DNA from 2 places in the Thermaerobacter nagasakiensis genome. Region 2 is predicted to be linked to the other one. Evidence: predicted binding sites of a transcription regulator. Region 2 holds the regulator's gene; the other holds the start of a gene.

Region 1 (10,501 bases), 490 kb from region 2:
TCTTCGGGGTTCACCGCCAGGCGCAGGTAGGCCAGGATGTCCTTGACCTCCTTGCGCTCGTAGAACTTGAGGCCCCCGACGATGCGGTAGGGGATGCCCCGGCGCAGCAGGGTCTCCTCCACCACCCGCGACTGGGCGTGGGTGCGGTAGAGAACGGCCATCTCCCCGTACTCGTGGCCCTCGGCGTGCAACCGCTCCATCTCCCGGGCCACGAACCAGGCCTCGTCGTGCTCGTCGGCGGCGCCGAAGACCACCACCCGCGCCCCCTCCCCGTGGACGGAGCGCAGCTGCTTCTCCTTGCGCTGGGTATTGTGCTCGATCACCGCCTGGGCGGCTCCCAGGATGGAGGCCGTGGAGCGGTAGTTCAACTCCAGCCGCACCACCCGGGCGTCGGGATAGTCTTCCTCAAAGCGCAGGATGTTGGTGATGTCGGCGCCCCGCCAACGGTAGACGCTCTGGTCCGGGTCGCCCACCACGAACAGGTTGCGGTGCCCTGCCGCCAGGAGGCGCAGCAGCCGGTACTGGGCGTGGTTGGTGTCCTGGTACTCGTCCACCAGAATGTGGACGAACCGGCGCTGATAGTAGGCCAGGACGTCGGGCGCCTCTTCCAGCAGGCGCACCGCCTGCATCAGCAGGTCGTCGAAGTCCATGGCGCCGTTGCGCTCCAGCCGCTGCTGGTAGGCGGCGTACACCATGGCCACCTGCTGGCGGTAAAAGTCCCGGTAGCGGGCGGCGAACTGCTCGGGATCCAGCAGCTGGTTCTTGGCGGCCGAGATGGCCGCCCCCACCGCGTTGGGCGGGTAGCGGGTCTCGCTGAGGTTCCGCTCCTTGAGGACCTCCCGGAGCACCGCACGGCGGTCGTCCTCGTCCAGGATGACGAAGTTGCGATCGTAGCCGATGCGGTAACCGTCCCGGCGCAGGATGCGCACGCAGCTGGCGTGGAAGGTGCCGATCCACATGTCCCGGGCGCCGGCCCCCACCAGCTGCTCGACCCGCTCCCGCATCTCCCGGGCCGCCTTGTTGGTGAAGGTGATGGCCAGGATCTGGTGGGGCGCCACCCCCTGCTCCAGCAGGTAGGCCACCCGGCGGGTCAGCACCCGGGTCTTGCCGCTCCCGGCCCCGGCCAGCACCAGCACGGGACCGCCGGGATGGGTGACCGCCTCCCGCTGGGCAGGGTTCAGATCTGCCAGCAAATCCGTCAAAACCAGAACCTCCCCACGCCGGACCTGCCGGTCCCGGATCACGCCGGGCCGGCTCTTGTGGACAGGGACCGTCCCGAGGCCGGTCAGGAGCCGGTCCGGCCCTTTCCCCCCACGCGGCCCGCAGGCCCCGGCTGCGCGCCCGGGGCCGGGGAGCCGGCGGCTTCCGGCTCGCCCGCCGTCGACGAGGCGGGCGCCGTGGGCGGGGGACCGTCGACGGGCAGCACCACACGCATGCGCGTGCCTCGGCCCGGCTCGCTTTCCACGTCGATATGCCCGCCGTGGCTGCGGACGATGCCGTAGCTCACCGCCAGGCCCAGGCCCGTACCCCCCTCCTTGGTGGAGAAGAAGGGGTCGAAGATCCGGCCCAGATGTTCGGGCGGGATCCCGGGCCCGCGGTCTTCCACCTCGACCACCACGGTCCCCGCCGCGGGATTGGCGAAGGCCCGGATCTGCAGGCAGCCGCCTTCCGGCATGGCGTCCAGGCCGTTGCGGATCAGGTTGAGGAACACCTGCCGCAGCTGGCTCTCGTCGGCCACCACGGGCGGCAGCGGCTCCCTCACCCGCAGCTCCACCACACAGCTCCGGGCCGCCTGGTCCAGCCGGATCATGTCCACCAGCCTCTGCAGCAGCGCCCCCACATCCACGCGGCGCAGGCGCAGCCGGGGCTGGCGGGCCAGCAGCAGCAGGTCGTTGACGATGGTCTCGATCCGCTCGATCTCCTGCAGGACGATGTCGATGTAGCCCGCTGCCTCGCCTTCAAGCCGCCGGTCCAGGAGCTGGATGAACCCCTTGATGGCGGTGAGGGGATTGCGGATCTCGTGGGCAGCGCCCGCCGCCAGCTGGCCCACCGCCGCCAGGCGCTCCGAGCGCCGCGCCCGCAGTTCCAGTTCCCGTTCCTGGGTCACGTCCTGCAACAACACCACGGCCCCGGCCTTCTCCCCGTCCGGTCCCACCAGGGGAAAGGCCCGGACCGCCACGGCCAGCGGTGACCCGTCCCGCCCCTCCAGCTCCAAGAGGCGCGGGGGCAGGGGCTCGGTCGCCTCCAGCTGTTCCAGAAGCATGCTATCACAGGGGTTGCTCGCCCCCAAGGGCCGCGGCCGCGATACCACGGCCGGCGCCCAGCCGGCCCGCTCCAGGATGGCCGCCGCCGCGCGGTTGACCAGGGTGACCGTGCCGGCGGCGTCAGCGGCGACGATGCCTGTCCCCACCTGCTCGAAGATCAGGTCCTGGAACCGCTTCAGGGCGGTGAGCTCCTGCAGGCGCGCCTGGACCTGCTCGAACAGGCGGGCGTTGTCGAGGCTCAGGGCCGCCTGGCTGGCCACCACCGCCAGCAGGTCCGTCTGGCTCAGGGCCTGGGGGAGGGGCTCGTCCCGGACCACCACCACCGCCGCCAGCAGCTGGTCCCTGGCCACCAGGGGCAGGGCCAGCACCCACCGCCGCTGGCCCGCCAGCAGCCAGTCCGGCCCCTGGCCGGGTTCCAGCCGGGCCAGCAGCGGCCTGCGCCCTTCCAGCAGCCGCTGGAAGGGCGGGCGGTGCAGATCCAGCTCTCCGCCCACCAGGCCCGGCGGCCCGTTGCGCAGGGCCGCCACCCGCAGCACGCCGGCCCGGCCCCCCGGAACCAGCCACAACACGCGCCCGCCCACGACCTGCAGGAAGGTGTCCAGGACCCGCTCGGCCACCTCGTCCGGGCGCAGGGTGGCGTTGATCACCCGGGTCAGGTGGGAGAGAGCCACCACCGCTCCCGCCGCCTGCCGCACCAGGACCTCGTCGTCGAAGCCCGTACCCCGGCCCTTCACCCCCCGCCCCGCTTCCCGGACGAACCGGCGCAGCTGCTCAGCCGCCACGGCCAGCTCCCCGGCCACGCTCAGTCCCCGCTCGGGCAGCCAGGCCACACTGCCCCGCACCTGTCCCAGGGCCTCCACCACCCGGGGGTCGAACCGGCTGCCGGCCCGGCCCTGCACCGCCTCCCAGGCCGCCCCGGGATCGCCCCAGCGCTGCAGGGCGAAAAGATAGTCCTCGGCCACGGCCAGGATCCGGCTGCACAGGGGGATGGCCGTGCCCCCCAGGCCGTCGGGCCCGCCGCTGCCGTCCCAATGCTCGTGGTGGTGCCGGAGGACCCTCGCCACCGGCTCCAGCACCGCGATCCGCGCCACCTCCCGGGCCGAGGCCACGGCGTGGCGGGCCAGCTGGGCCGGAGCGGGATCGCCGTCGTCCATGCCCAGGGGGCGCGGCCCGCCTGCCTCGTGCAGAAGCGCAGCCTGGCGCAGGTTGTCGACGTCCCGCCCGGACACCCCCAGCGCCTCGGCCAGCTCGGTGACCAGCCGCACCAGCATGTCGGCCCGGCGCAGGCCCTGGGGGTCGGCCTGGAGGGTGCGCAGGAAGCGTTCCACCGCCCGCTGCCGCAGGTGGCGGGTCCAGACGGTGGCCACGTAGTGGTGGACCACCGTCACGGCGGGGAAGGCGGCCAGGGCCGCGGGGGGATAGCCGTGGCGGGTGAAGAGGATGTAGACGCCCAGGGCCAGCAGGGCGGACACCGCCAGCCGCCAGCTGTCGGCCACCGGGTAGGTGCGAACCTGCTGCCCCAGGGGAACCCGCTTGTAGAGGGCGAAGGCCACCGCCACCAGGGTGGCGTTGACCAGGCCGAAGGCCACGGCGCTGGCCAGGTAGGGCGTGGCGGTGTCGCCCGCCACGAGGGGCTGGCCCCACGCGCCGCCGGTGAAGCGGAAGGCCGCGGCGGCGGCCAGCACGGCCAGCACCGTCTGGCCGATGTTGAAGGCCGTGACCAGGCCGAAAGAGCGCCGGCGCAGGGCCAGCAAGCTCCAGCCCACCACCTCGGCCCAGATGGGCACGGGCGGCCCCAGGAGCCACAGGGACACCAGGACCACCAGGGAGCCCATGGAGACCGCCTCCCCGCCGGGGGCGGGCACCTGGTACAGTTCGGCCACCAGCAGGGCACAACCCAGCACAAGCACCAGAACCGACGGCGGCACCGGCCAGCGCACGGCCTGGACCACCAGGCCCGCCAGGCCCAAGGTGGCCACGGCCAGCATGTACCGGGCGACGGTCCCCGAAGGCTTCATAGCGGTTCCACTTCGCTGGTCCAAGCGGCAACCCTCCCCGGCGGCGTGCAGCCGCAGGAGCCCGGGCCGGAGTCGCGGTGCCGGTGCCCCTGCCCACGCGAAAGCCGCGTTCGCCCCGGCGAACGCGGCTTTCGCGTCGCAGCAGCCGGCTCCGCAGCCCCGGCCGAGGGCCGGAGGGCCCGCCGGACCGGTTCCACCTGCCTTTACACCCCACCGGCGCCCGTGTTTTGATGGTGGTAACCCGGGTGCGAGGGGCGTGGTGGTGCCTGCAGCCAGGCCGGCCAGGGCTGCGGGTCCGGGCCCAACCCTTCCGGCAAGGGACTACATGGGCCAGCTGACCTGATAGTTCACCACGATGGTCAGCGCCGCCAGCACACCGGCCAGCAGTTTCGCCGCACGGTAAAGCATCCCCGTCACCTCCACCCGCGTCCGGCCGGTCCCGCCCCTCCCGCTGATCCCGGGCGGCGACCGGCCGCTCCTTGTCGCGGCCCGGCCCGTTCCCTCCGGCCCTGCTAGGAAAAGGTTACGACAAGCACCCGCAAGATCCTCCTAAATTCGAAAAAATAGGACCGTGCTTCGACTTTTTTCGTCATGTTGTGGCACAGGCAGGCTGCAGCGCCGGCACCAGTCCGGCTACATACATCCTTCGCCGCTGCCACGGCCAACCTGTCCCTTGCCCAGACGCCCTTCTTGTCGAAGGGCGTCTGGGACCCGGGGCTCCCCGCCGGACTCCAGGGTCACGGGCCGGAAGCCCCTCGCCGGGGGCCAGACCCATGCGGACGGGGCCACCGCCCGGGCCGGGGTCCGGAAGCCCGGAACCCGGCTTTGGAGCCGGGTTCCGGCGGCCATGCCCAGGTCCGGCGCCTCCCGCGCCTCCCTGCGGCCCACTCCCCCAGGCCTGACCCTGCTGGCATCATTCCCACTCGATGGTCGCCGGGGGCTTGGACGTGATGTCGTAGACCACGCGGTTGACGCCCTCCACCTCATTGGCCAGGCGGCGGGCGATACGGTCGAGGACCTCGTGGGGCAGGCGGGCCCAGTCGGCCGTCATGCCGTCCCCCGAGGTCACCGCCCGCACGGCCACCGCCTCGCCGTAGGTGCGCCGGTCGCCCATCACGCCCACGGTGGGCGTGCCCGTCAGGACGGCGAAGGCCTGCCAGAGGCGACCCTCCAGCCCGGCCCGCCGGATCTCCTCCCGGACGATGCGGTCGCAGGCCCGCAGCCGTTCCAGCCGCTCGGCGGTCACGGGCCCCGCCATGCGGATGGCCAGCCCCGGGCCGGGGAAGGGCTGCCGCTGGACGATGGCCTCCGGCAGCCCCAGCCGGCGGCCCACCTCCCGCACCTCGTCCTTGAACAGGTAGCGGAGCGGCTCCACCAGCCGGAACGCCAGGTCCGGGGGCAGGCCGCCCACGTTGTGGTGGCTCTTGATCGTCGCCGCGACGCCGCCCCCGCTCTCGATCACGTCGGGATAGGTGGTCCCTTGCACCAGGAAGGGGATGGGGCCCAGTTCCTCGGCCAGGCGGCGGGCCTCTTCCTCGAACACGCGGATGAAGGTCTCGCCCACGGCCTTGCGCTTGGCCTCGGGGTCGGCGATGCCGTCCAGGGCGGCCAGGAACCGGTCCCGGGCATCGACCACCCGCAGCTCAATGCCCAGCCCGGCCAGGCTTTCTTGGACCTCCTCCACCTCCCCCGCCCGCAGCAGGCCCGTGTCGACGAACACGCAGGCCAGCCGGGGCCCGATGGCCCGGTGGACCAGAACCGCCGCCACGGTGGAGTCGACCCCGCCGCTCAGGGCGCAGAGGGCCCGGGCTCCCTCCAGCTGGCGGCGCAGGGCGGCCATCGCTTCCTCGACGAAGCCGGCCATGGTCCAGCCGCCCCGGCAGCCGCACACGCCGTAGAGGAAGTTGGCCAGGATCTCCCGGCCCCGGGGGGTGTGGCCCACCTCGGGGTGGAACTGGACACCCAGCCAGCGGCCGCCGCCTCCCTCCACCGCGGCAAAGGGCGAGGCGGCCGTGCGGGCCAGGACGGTGAAGCCCGGCGGCAGCGTTTCCACCCGGTCGCCGTGGCTCATCCACACGTCCAGGCGCGGCCCCAGGCCGGCCAGCAGGCGGCCGGGTTCCTCCACCTCCAGGGTCGCCGGGCCGTACTCCCGCTCTTCCGCGCGGGCCACGCGCCCGCCCAGCTGGTGGACCATGAGCTGCATGCCGTAGCAGATGCCCAGAACGGGCACCCCGGCATGCCACAGGCCGGGATCGCACTGGGGGGCACCGGGCTCGTAGACGCTGGCCGGACCGCCGGAAAGGATCACGCCCCGCGGCCGGTGGCGCAGGATCTGGGCCAGCGGCGCGTTGTGGGGCAGGACCTCCGAGTACACCCCCAGCTCCCGCACCCGGCGGGCGATGAGGTGGCCGTACTGGGAGCCGAAGTCCAGGATCACCACCCGCTCGGCGGGTTCGGCCGGGGAAAGGGGGGAACGGGCATCGGACATGGTCCCATCGCTCCTTTTCATTGACGGCATGATACCATGGCCCGGCCTGAAGCCGGTCCCCCTTGACACGCCGGTCCCCCCTGAAAGAGCACGCCGCGGGGTTCCGCCCCGCGGCGTGCTGTGTTCCGGGAAGGGTGCCGCGCGCCAGCGGCTTGCGGCCACCCCGATCGGGCCGGTTCCTTCGCAGCGACCGGATCAGAAGTCCATGTCGCCCATGCCGCCGCCGGCCGCTTCCTTCTTGTCCTCGGGCAGGTCGGCCACCAGCGACTCGGTGGTCAGCACCATGGCGGCGATGCTGGCCGCGTTCTGCAGCGCCGAACGGGTCACCTTGGCCGGGTCGACGATGCCCCGGGCGAACATGTCGCCGTACTCGCCCGTCAGGGCGTCGAAGCCCTCGTTGTCGGGCAGCTGCTTGACCCGCTCGACCACCACGGAGCCCTCCAGGCCGGCGTTGGTCGCGATCTGGCGCAGGGGCTCCTCCAGGGCGCGGCGGACGATCTCGATGCCCATCCGCTCGTCCTCGTTGCGGGCCTCCACCTTGTCCAGCGCCTTGATGGCGTGCACGAGCGTGGAGCCGCCACCGGGGACGATGCCCTCCTCCACCGCCGCCCGGGTGGCGGAGAGGGCGTCCTCGATGCGGTACTTCTTCTCCTTCAGCTCCACCTCGGTGGCCGCGCCGACCTTGATCACGGCCACGCCGCCGGCCAGCTTGGCCAGCCGCTCCTGCAGCTTCTCGCGGTCGAAGTCCGAGGTGGTCTCTTCGATCTGCCGCTTGATGACGTTGATGCGGGCCTTGATCTTCTGCGGATCGCCGGCGCCTTCGACGATGGTCGTGTTCTCCTTCTCCACGACCACCTTCTTGGCGCGGCCGAACATGTCAGGGGTGACGTTCTCCAGCTTGATGCCCAGGTCTTCGGAGACCACCTGGCCGCCGGTGAGGATGGCGATGTCCTCCAGCATGGCCTTGCGCCGGTCGCCGAAGCCGGGCGCCTTCACCGCGCAGGACTGCAGGGTGCCGCGGATCTTGTTGACCACCAGGGTGGCCAGGGCCTCGCCCTCCACGTCCTCGGCGATGATCAGCAGCGGCTTGCCCCGCTCCACCACCCGCTGGAGGACCGGCAACAGGTCATTGACCGAGGAGATCTTGCGGTCGGTGATCAGGATGAAGGGGTCCTCCAGGACGGCCTCCATGGCCTCCGGGTCGGTGACGAAGTACGGCGACAGGTAGCCCCGGTCGAACTGCATGCCCTCCACGACCTCGACGGTCGTGTCCAGGGTCTTGCTCTCCTCGACCGTGATGACGCCGTCCTTGCCGACCTTCTCCATGGCGTCGGCGATCATCTTGCCGATCTCTTCGTCGTTGGCGGAGATGGAGGCCACCTGCTGGGTCGCCGACTTGGTCTCCACGGGCTTGGCGATCCGCTTGATCTCCTCCACCACGGCGGCGACCGCCTTCTCGATGCCCCGCTTGACCAGGATCGGGTTGGCGCCGGCGGCCACCACCTTCATGCCCTCGCGGACCATGGCCTGGCCCAGCACGATGGCGGTGGTGGTCCCGTCACCGGCCACGTCGTTGGTCTTGGTCGCCACCTCGGTCAGGAGTTTGGCGCCCATGTTCTCGAAGGGGTCCTTGAGTTCGATCTCCCGGGCGATGGTCACGCCGTCGTTGGTGATGGTGGGGGAGCCGAACTTCTTCTCCAGGACCACGTTGCGGCCCTTGGGCCCCAGCGTGATCTTGACGGCGTTGGCGACGGTGTTCAGCCCCTTTTCGAGGCTGCGCCGCGCCTGCTCGTTGAAGACCAGCTGCTTCGGCATGCCGCTTCCCCTCCTCGGTTACTGAACGATGGCCAGAATGTCCCGTTCGCTGAGGATCAGCAGCTCCTCGTCATCCAGCTTGACCTCGGTGCCGGCGTACTTGGAGAAGATGACCCGGTCACCTTCCTTGACCTCCAGGGGCACCTTCTGGCCATTCTCGAGGATGCGGCCCGTGCCCACGGCCAGGACCTCACCCTGCTGGGGCTTCTCCTTGGCCGTGTCCGGCAGGATGATCCCGCCCTTGGTCCGCTCCTCTTCCTCCAGCACCTTGACGACCACCCGGTCGCCGAGAGGGCGCAGCTTCACCGAAACGGTCCCTCCCTTGGGCTGCGGCTGAACGCTCACCGCCGTGCACCTCCCTGAAAGGATGCAGGTTGGTTCCGGGGCGCCCGGCCACAGCGCTTGGATGATGGGTTGCAGGATGACCGGCCGGCGGGCCGGCGGGCCGGAGCCCCCGGGCCGCTACGACGCCTGTCCTGTTAGCACTCCCTTTCGGAGAGTGCTAAGCCACCGACTATGGTAAGGCGGCCAAAAACGGTCGTCAAGCCCCGATTTGGCCGCCGCTCCCAACTCGGCCGCTTATCCTGTTCCCGCGCGAGGGGCGCTTTATGCGTGGCGGGTCAGGCATGGCCGGAGGGTGCGCCTGAGGGCGGGGGCGGCAGAGGGTGGCCCGGCGCGTCGTGACCGCCCCCCTGCAGGATGGCCACGGCATGGGCCAGCAAGGGTTCCAGCGCCGCCAGGCACTCGGCCACCCCCCGGGGGCTGCCCGGCAGGTTGACGATCAGGGTGCGGCCCAGGATGCCCGCCACCCCCCGGGAAAGGTAGGCCATGGGGTTGGCCGCGCCCGTGGCGGCCCGCATCCGCTCGGGCAGCCCGGGCACCAGGCGCTCCACCACGTCCAGGGTGGCTTCCGGCGTGACGTCCCGGGGCCCCAGGCCGGTGCCGCCGGTGGTGAAGACGATGTCCGCCCGCCCGGCCGCGGCCCGCAGCCAGCGGGCGATGGCGTCCCGGTCATCGGGCACGACGCCGCGCTCCACCACCACCGCCCCGCCCTCGGCAGCCCAGCGGGCCAGGTACTCGCCGCTCTCATCCCGGCGCCAGCCCTGGCTCACCCCGTCGCTCACGGTCAGGATCGCCACCCGCACGCCTTCACCTTCCCTTCCGGTCCCCCGGGTTGCGGGTCTGCGGGGCCCCGGGGGCACGGGTTTCCGTCATGGCTGCGGGCCCGGGGGCCCCACCGGCTCGCCCAGGTCCTCCCAGGCCGGCTCGTCCGGGCGAGTGTACTCGCCGCTGCGCCCGCCGGTCTTGCGCACCAGGCGGACGGCCTCGATCACCATGCCCCGGTCCAGGGCCTTGCACATGTCGATCAGGGTCAGGGCGGCCACGGTGACCGCCGTCAGGGCTTCCATCTCGACCCCCGTGCGCGCGGTGGTGCGGGCGGTGGCCTGGATCTCCACGCCCTCGGCGCCGAGCCGGAAGTCGACGGCCACCGCGTCCAGAGGCAGGGGATGGCAGAGCGGGATGAGCCGGCCGGTCTCCTTGGCCGCCAGGATGCCCGCCACCCGGGCCACGGCCCAGACGTCCCCCTTGGGCACGTCGCCCGCGCGCAGGCGGGCCAGGGTGGCCGGCGCCATGCGCACCCGGCCCCGGGCCACGGCCTCGCGGAGGGTGACGGGCTTGCCGCTGGTGTCCACCATCCGGGCCCGGCCCGCCCCGTCCAGGTGGGTCCATCCCTGGTCCCCTGCCGCCAGGCCCGGCCCGGTCCCTCCGGCGCCGGCCGGCGCCCCGGCGCCGGGAACCGCTCCCTGTCCGGAAGGCAAGGGCTCCCTCACCAGGGGATCACCTCCACCTCCGCACCCGCCGGCAGGCCCTCGATCTCCAGGGGCAGGTGGACCAGCCCCTGGGCGCCCGTGAGG
Region 2 (10,501 bases):
GCGGGCCGGTGGTAGGCCGGCTGGCGCCCCCCGACGTGCTGGCCGGCGGCCTGCCCCGCTTCCGCCCGCCGGCGCCGGCCCAGGGCGGCGGGGAGGTGGCGGTCACCGGCGACCGGCCGCGGGTGCTGATCTACCACACCCACACCAGCGAGGCGTACGTGGGCGCCGTGCCGGCGGGGGCCGGGTTCGACCCGGCGGTGGAGGCGTTCACCAGCGATCCCGGGGCCAGCGTGGTGGGGGCCGGGGCGGTGATCCAGCAGGTGCTGGAGGAGCACGGCATCGGCGCGGTCCACCTGCGCCAGGTGTTCGACCGGGACGGCCAGCGGGTGACGCGCATCGGCAATTACCAGCGTTCCCTGGCGGCCCTGGCCGGCAGCAAGGAGGAACCCGGCCTTTTGGACCGCTATCCCACGGTCGACGTGGTGCTGGACGTCCACCGCGACGGGATCCCGCGGGATTCGACCCTGGTGAAGGTGGGCGGGCGGCCGGCCGCCGGCATCCTCTTCGTCGTGGGGACCGACCGCCGGTTGGAGCACCCCCACTGGAAGAAGAACTTCTGCTTCGTGCAGTGGATCGTGGCGGAGCTCAACGCCCGCTACCCCGGCCTGGTCAAGGGCGTGCTGTTGTCGGACAACCGCTACAACCAGCATGTCCGGCCCGGTGCGGTGCTGGTGGAGATCGGCGGCTACGGCAACACGCCCGAGGAAGCGGACCGCAGCGCCCGGATGTTCGCCGAAGCGCTGGCGGCGGTCATCGAAGCGGGCAAGGTGCCCCAGGCGGACCGTCCCTTTCAGTGCCCGCCGGGGGTGGCGCCGCCCCGCTGAGATCCGGCCCCGGGGGCCCGGTCCGGCGGGTCGCGGCGGGTCCGGGTGGAGCCCCGGGCGGGCCGGGCCGCGGGATGCGGGCGGTTCCGGGGGACCCGGGCCCGCCGGGCGGTGCCTCCGGGCCGGGGGTGGCCGGGCTTGAGACGGGGGTGGCCGGGCTTGTGACGGCGGGCCCTCGCCGGTATCCTCAACGGTAGCGGCAGTTCCCGGCCGGGGGCGGCCGGGAACTGCCGCCGGCGTGAGGAGGCGATGGGCCCGTGGCGATCCTCGCCGAGTCCCAGAGGCGGGCGGTGGCCGAGCGGCTGGCGGCGGTCGACGCTCCCGTGGAGCTTGACCTCTTCGTCCGCGATACCCGCTTGATCATCCCCGGCCGGGAGTGCCCGCGCTGCGAGGAGACGGTGCAGCTGCTGGAAGAGGTCTGTGCCCTCGGCCCCCGGCTGGGGCTTGCGGTGCGCGACCTCGACCGGGAGAGCGAGCGGGCTCGCCAGTTGGGCGTGGAGCGCACCCCCACCCTGGTGATCCACGGGCGGGCCGGCGGCCGCATCCGCTTCGTGGGGCCGCCCATGGGCTACGAGTTCGCCACCCTGCTGGAGGCGCTGGTGGAAGCAGGCCGCGGGGACGGCCATGGGGCGGCGCCCGGCGCCCCGGGCGGCGAGGACCGGGGCGCCACGGTGAGCGAGGGCCCGGGCGAGCCGGGCGGCGAGGCCGCGGCGCCGGGCGGAACCGGGGAAACCCGGGGCCCGGCGGAGGGCGGCCTCGGGGCAGGTTCCTCCGCGGCGGGCGGGGTGCTGGACGCCCATCGCCTCGCCCTCCTGGAACAGGCTGAGGAAACGGTCCACCTGCGGGTGTTCTTCACCCCCACCTGACCCCATTGCCCGCGGGCCGTGCGCTCCGCCATGCAACTGGCCCTGGCCAGCCCCCGGGTGATCGCCGAGGCGGTGGAGGCCAGCTCGTTCCCGCAGCTGGCGCGCCAGTACCAGGTCTGGGCCGTACCCAAGACGGTGGTCAACGACCGGGTGGCCCTGGACGGGGCCGTGGGTGACGAGATGCTGTGGTCGGCGATTGCCCAGGCTCTAGGAATCCCGCCGGCCTGAGCAGGCGGCGGGGTGCCGGGCCCGGGTCAAGGTGGCGCCCGGGACCGGGCGTCCGGGGCCCGGTGAACGGCCCGGGCATTGCGCGCCATTCCGATTCCGCAAACGGCGAGGTCTCGGTGCAGGATGAACCAGGCTGCCGGAGGGGGCCGCCAGGCCCGGATCCGCAACTTCTGCATCATCGCCCATATCGATCACGGCAAGTCCACCCTGGCCGACCGGTTGCTGGAGCAAACCGGCACCATCAGCGAGCGGGAGCGCCGGGACCAGGTGCTGGACATGCTGGACCTGGAGCGGGAGCGGGGCATCACCATCAAGGCCCAGGCGGTCCGCATGTTCTACCGCGCCGCCGACGGCCAGGAATACACCCTGCACCTGATCGACACGCCGGGCCATGTGGACTTCAGCTACGAGGTCTCCCGGGCCCTGGCGGCCTGCGAGGGCGCCATCCTGCTGGTCGACGCCACCCAGGGGGTGGAGGCCCAGACGGTCGCCAACCTCTACCTGGCGCTGGACGCCGGCCTGGTGCTGATCCCGGTGATCAACAAGATCGACCTGCCCGCGGCCCGGCCTGACGAGGTGCGCCAGCAGCTGGCCGACCTGGGCTTCGATCCCGGCGAGGTCCTCCTGGTGTCCGCCAAGGAAGGCACCGGCGTGGAAGCCTTGCTGGAGGCGGTGGTCCGGCGGATCCCGCCCCCGGCCGGCGATCCCGAGGCGCCCCTGCGGGCCCTGGTCTTCGACAGCCACTACGACCCCTACCGCGGCGTCATCGCCTACGTCCGGGTGCGGGACGGCCGGTTGCGCCCCGCCGACCGCATCCGCCTGATGGCCACGGGCACGGAGGTTGAAGTCGACCAGCTGGGCACCTTTCGGCCCATGCTGGTTCCCGTGGACGAGCTGGCCGCCGGGGAGGTGGGCTTCGTCGCCGCGGGCATCAAGAACGTGCGGGACTGCCGCGTGGGCGACACCATCACCCTGGTCGACCGCCCGGCGGCGGAGCCCCTGCCCGGCTACCAGCCCGCCAAGCCCATGGTCTTCACGGGCCTCTACCCCGTGGACCCCGGCGATTACGACCGGCTGCGGGAGGCGCTGGAGAAGCTGCACCTCAACGACGCGGCGCTGGTGTTCGAGCCGGAGACTTCCGAAGCCCTGGGCTTCGGCTTCCGCTGCGGGTTCCTCGGCCTGCTGCACATGGAGATCGTCCAGGAGCGCCTGGAGCGCGAGTACGACCTGGACCTGATCACCACCGCGCCCAGCGTGGTCTACCGCATCCGCCTGCGGGACGGGAGCGAGGTCGAGATCCAGAACCCGGCCGACCTGCCGCCTCGCGACCGGATCGAGGCGTTCCTGGAGCCCTACGTGCGGGCCTCCATCTTCACGCCGAAGGACTACGTGGGCTCCATCATGGAGCTCTGCCAGGAGCGCCGGGGCGAGTTCGTCAACATGGAATACCTGGACCCGCGGCGGGTCCGCCTGGAGTACCTCATGCCCCTGGCGGAGATCATGTACGACTTCTTCGACCAGATGAAATCGCGCTCCAAGGGCTACGCCACCCTGGACTACCAGCTGGAGGGGTACCGGGAGTCGGACCTGGTGCGGCTGGACGTGCTGGTGGCGGGGGAACTGGTGGACGCCCTGTCGGTCATCGTCCACCGGGACAAGGCCTACGCCCGCGGCCGCGCCCTGGTGGAGCGGCTCAAGGAGCTGATCCCGCGCCAGCTCTTCGAGGTACCCATCCAGGCGGCGGTGGGTTCGCGGGTCATCGCCCGGGAGACCATCCGCGCCCTGAAGAAGAACGTGCTGGCCAAGTGCTACGGCGGTGACGTGACCCGGAAGCGGAAACTTTTGGAGAAGCAGAAGGAAGGCAAGAAGCGCATGAAGCAGGTGGGCCGGGTGGAGATCCCCCAGGAGGCCTTCATGGCCGTGCTGCGGGTGGACGAGCCCCGGGGAGGCGGGGGCAGGTGATGCGGCCGGTCGCCGCCGGCGACAAGGTCGGGGCGCCGGCCGGGTCCGCAGGGCCGGTGCCAGGCGTGAGCCAAGGGCCGGCGGCGGGGACCGGCGGCTCGCCTGCGGGGGGCGGCCCTTCAGGCCCTGGCGGGTCCACCGCCCCCGGCATCCGGACGAACCCGGCCCGCAGCCCGTCCCCGCCGGCCGGTGAGGCCCGGCGCGGGGCCGGTGCTGGCGCCGGGACCCCGGCCCCCGCGGCCGCCCGCCTGGATCCGGACCCGCCCGGGGCCGGGACCTGGCCCGATTGGGATGCCGGACCCGCCCTCTACATCCACGTCCCCTACTGCCGCCAGCGGTGCTACTACTGCGATTTCAACACCTACCTGCTCGACCCCGAAGGCAAGCGCCGCTACCTGGCCGCCCTGGAGCGGGAACTCGACCTGCTGGCGGCCGATCCCGGCCTGACCCGGCCCCTGGTCTCGGTCTTCGTAGGCGGCGGCACGCCGTCCCTCCTGGAGCCCGCCGAACTGGAGCGGCTGCTGGAGGCGGTGCACCGCCGCTTCGCCCTGGCCCCCGGGGCGGAGATCACCGTGGAGTGCAATCCCGGCACGCTGGACGAAGGCCGGTTGCGGGCCCTGCGCGGGGGCGGGGTCACCCGGCTGAGCCTGGGGCTGCAGGCGGTGCAGGACGAGCTGCTCCAGGCCATCGGCCGGGACCACACCTGGGCGGATTTTCAGGCCACGTACGAGCGGGTGCGCCGGGCCGGGTTCGACAACGTGAACGTCGACTTGATCTTCGGCCTGCCCGGGCAAACCCTGGCCCAGTGGGAGGAATCCCTCCGGGCCGTGGTGGCGCTGGAGCCCGAGCACGTCTCCTGCTACGGCCTGGAGCTGCACCCGGGCACGCCCTTCCACCGCCGGTGGGAGGCCGGCCTTCTGGACCTGCCGGGGGAGGATGTGGAGCGGGCCATGTTCGACCGTGCGTACGAGGTGCTAGGCGCGGCCGGGTTCGTCCGGTACGAGATCTCGAACTTCGCCCGGCCCGGGCGGGAGTCGGTCCACAACCGGGTCTACTGGCTGAACGGCTCCTATCTGGGGGCGGGGCCCGGCGCCTGGTCTTGCTGGCAGGGGGAGCGGCGGCGCAACCGGCTGCACCCCCTGGCCTACGCCGCCAGCCTGGAGCAAGGCGAGCCGGCCGTGGACCTGCGAGAACCCGTCGGCCGGCGCCAGGCGATGGAGGAGACCATGATCCTGGGCCTGCGCCTGGCCGAGGGGGTTGAGGAGGCTCGCTTCGCCCGGCGGTTCGGCCTGACCCCGGCGGAAGCCTTCCCGGAGGCGGTGGCCCGGCTGCTGGCCGGGGGCTGGCTCCTGCGGGAGGCAGGGTACCTGCGCCTCAGCCTTCAGGCGGTGCCCGTGGCCAACAGCGTGCTGGCCGAGTTCGTCGGCGCGGACCCGTCCCGTTGACGGCCGGCGCCGCCGGTGCTACCTTGTTAAGAGGATCATTAGCACTCTCTGATATTGAGTGCTAACCGGCCCGCATCCGGGTGCCGGCTCCGGGTCCGTGAGACCGCCGGGCAGGCGGCAGCCGGCTCCGGCAGCGGGCGTCGACTCGGTCTCCGGAGAGAGCCCACCGGGCGGCCGGGGTCGAGGCCGCCGGTCCGGTCATGGGCGGCGGGCCGTACCGGCCACGGGCGCCGGCCGGCAGCCTGCCGGCCTTTTGGCCCCGGCAAGCCCCGGGCTGGAAGGGTCCCGGGGCCGCCGGCGTGCGGCAGGTGCAGGTTCCCGGTGGGGAAGCGGGGTCCGGAGCCGAGGGGGGAATCACCATGGACCGGCGCAAGCAGCAGGTCCTCAAAGCGGTGGTGGAAGACTACGTCGACACGGCGGAACCCGTGGGCTCCCGGACCCTGGCCCGCAAGTACGGGCTGGGGGTGAGCCCGGCCACCATCCGCAACGAGATGGCGGATCTGGAGGAGATGGGTTTCCTCGAGCAACCCCACACCTCGGCCGGGCGCATCCCGTCGGACCGCGGGTACCGCTTCTTCGTCGACATGCTGATGGAGGCCGTGGTCCCGCCGCCGGAACTGGTCGAACGCCTGCGCCGGCTTTACGCCGAGCGGGTCGACCAGGTGGGCCGCCTGCTGCGGCAGACGGCCCAGGTCCTCAGCGAGGCCACGGACTGCCTGGCTCTGGTCGAGGCTCCGCGGGTGGAGCCCGTGACCTTCCGGCACCTGCAGGTGCTCCCCCTCAGCGAGCGGCGCGCGGTGCTGGTCCTGGTGACCGACGAGGGGCTGGTCCAGCAGCGGCTGGTGGAGCTGCCCGAACCCGCCAGCGAGGCGGACCTGCAGCGCATCTCGGCGGCCCTGACCCGGCGCCTGGCCGGCCTGACCCTGGACCGGGTGGGGCACACGGTGCTGCGCGAGCTCTACGACGAGCTGGCGGCCTGCGGGGCGCTGCTGGAGGTGGCGCTGGAGGCCTTGCGGCCTTCGGCCTCGGACGACGACCACCCGGTCTTCGTCATGGGCACGCGCCGCCTGTTCCGCCAGCCGGAGTTCCAGGACCTGGAGCGGGCCCAGGCCGTGCTGGGTCTGGTGGAGCGGCAGGAGCTGGTTCGGGACCTGCTGGGCCGGCAGGGGAACGACGAGCTGGTCATCACCATCGGACACGAGAACCCGCACCCCGATCTGTACGACTGCAGCGTGGTCAGCGCCACGTACCGTCTTGGTGGCGAGGTGGCCGGTCGCATTGCCGTGCTCGGCCCCAAGCGGATGCACTACCCCCGGATCACCAGCTTGATGGAGCTGCTGGCCCAGCTGCTGACCGAAGCCCTCGAGCGGTCGGTTCGGTGACCGGGCCCGCCGCCGGACGGGAAAGCTTGTCCCTGCCAGCCGGTGGCGGGGCTTTTTTGTCCGGGAGCCGGGACGGGTGCGGGGCGCTGGGAAGGAGGCAGGGCCCATCGTGACGGGTGAGGCGGTGACGAATACTCCAGGGGGCGCGGTGCCGGAAGGGTCCGGTGAATCCGGCCCCGGCTCCGGGGACGAACCGGCGGGGGACCTGGGTGCGGCCCAGGCGGCCCTGGCCGATGCGCGGCGCCAGCTGGATCAGGCCCGGGCGGAAGCCGAGGCGGCGCGGGCCGAGGCCGCTGCCGCCCGGGCGGAGGCCGAGGCGGCCCGGCGGCAGGCCCAGGAGACCCTGGATCAGCTGCGCCGGCTGCAGGCCGATTTCACCAACTACCGCCGGCGCATGATGGAAGAGCAGTCCCGGTGGCGGCAGGAGGCGGAGGCCGAGCTGGCCCGCGCGCTGCTGCCGGTGGTCGACAACCTGGAGCGGGCCCTGGCGGCCGCCGGCCAGGACGACCACCCGGTGGTGCAGGGGGTGGCCATGGTCCACCGGCAGTTCCTCGAGGTGCTGCGCCAGGCCGGGGTGGAACCCATCGCGGCCCAGGGGCAGCCCTTCGACCCCTACCGGCACGAGGCGGTGGCGCGGGAGGAAACGGCCGAGCATCCCGACGGGACCGTCATCGAAGTGTTCCAGAAGGGCTACCTGTACCGGGGACGAACGCTGCGCCCGGCCATGGTGAAGGTGGCCGTGGCGCCGCCGGAGGCCGCCCCGGGCGAGGGGACGGCCGGTTCGTCCGGATGAACCGGAGCCGGCGCACCGGCCGCAGGTTGAGTGCTGGAGGAGGCGACGCGACATGGGCAAGGTGGTGGGCATCGACCTGGGCACCACCAACTCCGTGGTGGCGGTGCTGGAGGGCGGCGAGCCCACGGTGATCACCAACGCCGAGGGGAGCCGCCTGACTCCTTCCGTGGTGGGCTGGTCCAAGGGCGGCGAGCTGCTGGTGGGCCAGGTGGCCAAGCGGCAGGCCGTCACCAACCCCGAGCGGACCATCTTCTCCATCAAGCGCTTCATGGGGCGGCGCTTCGCCGAGGTGCGGGACGAGGCCGGGCGGGTGCCGTACAAGGTGGTGGAAGGGCCCAACGGGGACGCCCGGGTGGAGGTGGACGGCAAGCTCTACTCCCCCGAGGAGATCTCGGCCATGATCCTGCGCAAGCTCAAGCAGGACGCCGAGGCCTACCTGGGCGAGCCGGTCACCCAGGCGGTGATCACCGTTCCGGCCTACTTCAACGACGCCCAGCGCCAGGCGACCAAGAACGCCGGCCGCATCGCCGGCCTCGAGGTGCTGCGCATCATCAACGAGCCCACGGCGGCCGCCCTGGCCTACGGCCTGGACAAGGAAGAAGACCAGAAGATCCTGGTCTTCGACCTGGGCGGCGGCACCTTCGACGTGTCCATCCTGGAACTGGGGGACGGCGTCTTCGAGGTCCGGGCCACCAGCGGCAACAACCACCTGGGCGGGGACGACTTCGACCAGCGGATCATCGACTGGCTGGCCGAGGAGTTCAAGAAGGAGCACGGCATCGACCTGCGCCAGGACCGCATGGCGCTGCAGCGGCTCAAGGAGGCGGCGGAGAAGGCCAAGATCGAGCTGTCGTCGACCCTGAGCACCAACATCAACCTGCCCTTCATCACCGCCGACGCCAGCGGCCCCAAGCACCTGGACATGACCCTGACCCGGGCCAAGTTCGAGGAGCTGACGGCCGACCTGGTGGAGGCCACCATGGGGCCGACGCGCCGGGCCCTGGAGGACGCCGGCCTGAAGCCCGGGGACATCGACAAGATCATCCTGGTGGGCGGCTCCACCCGCATCCCCGCGGTGCAGCGGGCCATCCGGGAGTTCTTCGGGAAGGAGCCCCACAAGGGGGTCAACCCCGATGAGGTGGTGGCCATGGGGGCCGCCATCCAGGCGGGGGTGCTGGCCGGCGAGGTCAAGGACCTGGTGCTGGTCGACGTCACGCCCCTGACCCTGGGCGTGGAGGTCCTGGGCGGCGTGGTGGAGCCCATGATCCCGCGCAACACGGCCATCCCCACGTCCAAGTCCAAGATCTTCTCCACCGCCGCCGACGGGCAGACCCAGGTGGAGATCCACGTGGTCCAGGGCGAGCGCCCGCTGGCCCGCGACAACAAGACCCTGGGCCGGTTCATCCTGGACGGGATTCCGCCGGCGCCCCGGGGCGTGCCGCAGATCGAGGTCACCTTCGACATCGACGTCAACGGCATCGTCCACGTGCGCGCCAAGGACCTGGGCACCGGGCGCGAGCAGAAGATCACCATCAAGTCCCAGGGTGGGCTGTCCGAGGAAGAGATCCAGCGGATGATCAAGGAGGCCGAGCAGCACGCCGAGGAAGACCGCCGGCGCAAGGAGCTGATCGAGGCCCGCAACCAGGCGGACAGCCTGATCTACCAGGCGCGGAAGACCCTCAAGGAGAACGAGGGCAAGCTGGACGAGGCCCTCAAGCAGCGCATCGAAGAGCGCATCAAGGCGCTGGAAGAGGTCGCCCAGGGCGACGACCTCAGCACCATCCGGCGCCGGGCGGAGGAGCTCTCCGAGGCGGTGCTGGAGGTGGGCCGGCGCATCTACGAGCAGCAGGCGGCCGCGGCCGGCAGCGGCGCCACGGCCGGCAACGACGGGGGCGGCTCGCCCGGACAGGCGGCCGGTGGCACCGGCGCGGTGGGCGACGTGTACGACACGGGCTTCCGGTCCAGGGACGACGAGCGGACCGGTACCGGTGGCGACTGAGCAGCCGCCGGGGGTCGCTGCAGCCGGTTCTCGCCCCGGACCATGGAGCCGGCCGGGGGCCGGGCTGGGGTAGGGGCGGTTCGGCCGCCCGGCCGGCCGGGGCACCGGCCCGGGCGCCTGCCCGGTGAGGGAGGAGGTGCGGCGTGGCAAAGGACTACTACGCGATCCTGGGCGTGTCCCGGGACGCCTCCCAGGAAGAGATCAAAAAGGCCTACCGGCGGCTGGCCCGCCGCTACCACCCGGACGCCAACCCCGGCGACCCCGAGGCAGAGCGCCGGTTCAAGGAGATCAACGAGGCGTACCAGGTCCTGGGCGACCCCGAGAAGCGAGCCGCCTACGACCGCTTCGGTACCGCCGAGGGGCCGGCGGCCGGCGGCTGGCCGGGCGGCGCCGGCGGCTTCGGCACCGCCGGCGGCCCGGGCGGCGGCTTCGGTCCCTTCGGCGGCTTCGGCGACTTTGACGGCTTCGGCAACTTCGGCCTCGGCGACCTGTTTGACGCGGTCTTCGGCGGCGGGCGGTCGGCGCGGCGGGGCGGCCCCGCGCGGGGTGCCGACCTGGAGATGGAGCTGGAACTCACCCTGGAAGAGGCCGCCCGCGGCGGCCGCCGGGAGATCCGGGTCGAGCGGCCGGAGGAATGCGCAGCCTGCCGCGGTACGGGCGCCGAGGGCGGCCGGCTGGTGAGCTGCCCCCAGTGCGGCGGCAGCGGGCAGGTGCGTACGGCCCGGACCACGCCCTTCGGCCAGTTCGTCACCGTCCAGACCTGCCCGCGCTGCGGGGGGGCGGGGCGGCTGGCGGCGGCGGCGTGCCGGGCCTGCGGCGGCCGGGGCGAGGTGCCCCAGCGCCGCACCCTGGAGATCGACATCCCGGCCGGGGTCGACGACGGCATGCGCCTGCGCCTGCGGGGCCAGGGGCAGCCCGGGCGCCGCGGCGGCCCGCCGGGCGACCTGTACGTGCGCATCCGCATCAAGCCCCATCCCGTCTTTCGGCGGGAGGGCGACGACA

What was found. The regulator HrcA, encoded in region 2, represses chaperone genes, less so after heat shock. The targets are predictions, from matches to a motif close to TGTTAGCACTCNNNNNNNNNGAGTGCTAACA.
Region 1: a site for HrcA is predicted at 9,063-9,093, ahead of groES (co-chaperone GroES). Genes of this name have one in related genera too.

The regions. Positions count from the first base shown of each region.
Region 1 is NZ_AP043740.1:234,544-245,044, forward strand. Features, by position in the region: gene ACZ5T9_RS00980 (ATP-dependent helicase) at 1-1,202, opposite strand, end outside; gene ACZ5T9_RS00985 (ATP-binding protein) at 1,286-4,306, opposite strand; gene guaA (glutamine-hydrolyzing GMP synthase) at 5,196-6,770, opposite strand; gene groL (chaperonin GroEL) at 6,966-8,585, opposite strand; gene groES (co-chaperone GroES) at 8,604-8,930, opposite strand; gene ACZ5T9_RS01005 (MogA/MoaB family molybdenum cofactor biosynthesis protein) at 9,206-9,730, opposite strand; gene moaC (cyclic pyranopterin monophosphate synthase MoaC) at 9,797-10,417, opposite strand; gene ACZ5T9_RS01015 (molybdopterin molybdotransferase MoeA) at 10,414-10,501, opposite strand, start outside.
Region 2 is NZ_AP043740.1:722,892-733,392, forward strand. Features, by position in the region: gene spoIIP (stage II sporulation protein P) at 1-824, shown strand, start outside; gene ACZ5T9_RS03210 (thioredoxin family protein) at 1,082-1,918, shown strand; gene lepA (translation elongation factor 4) at 2,042-3,880, shown strand; gene hemW (radical SAM family heme chaperone HemW) at 3,880-5,325, shown strand; gene hrcA (heat-inducible transcriptional repressor HrcA) at 5,685-6,707, shown strand; gene grpE (nucleotide exchange factor GrpE) at 6,817-7,500, shown strand; gene dnaK (molecular chaperone DnaK) at 7,553-9,499, shown strand; gene dnaJ (molecular chaperone DnaJ) at 9,643-10,501, shown strand, end outside.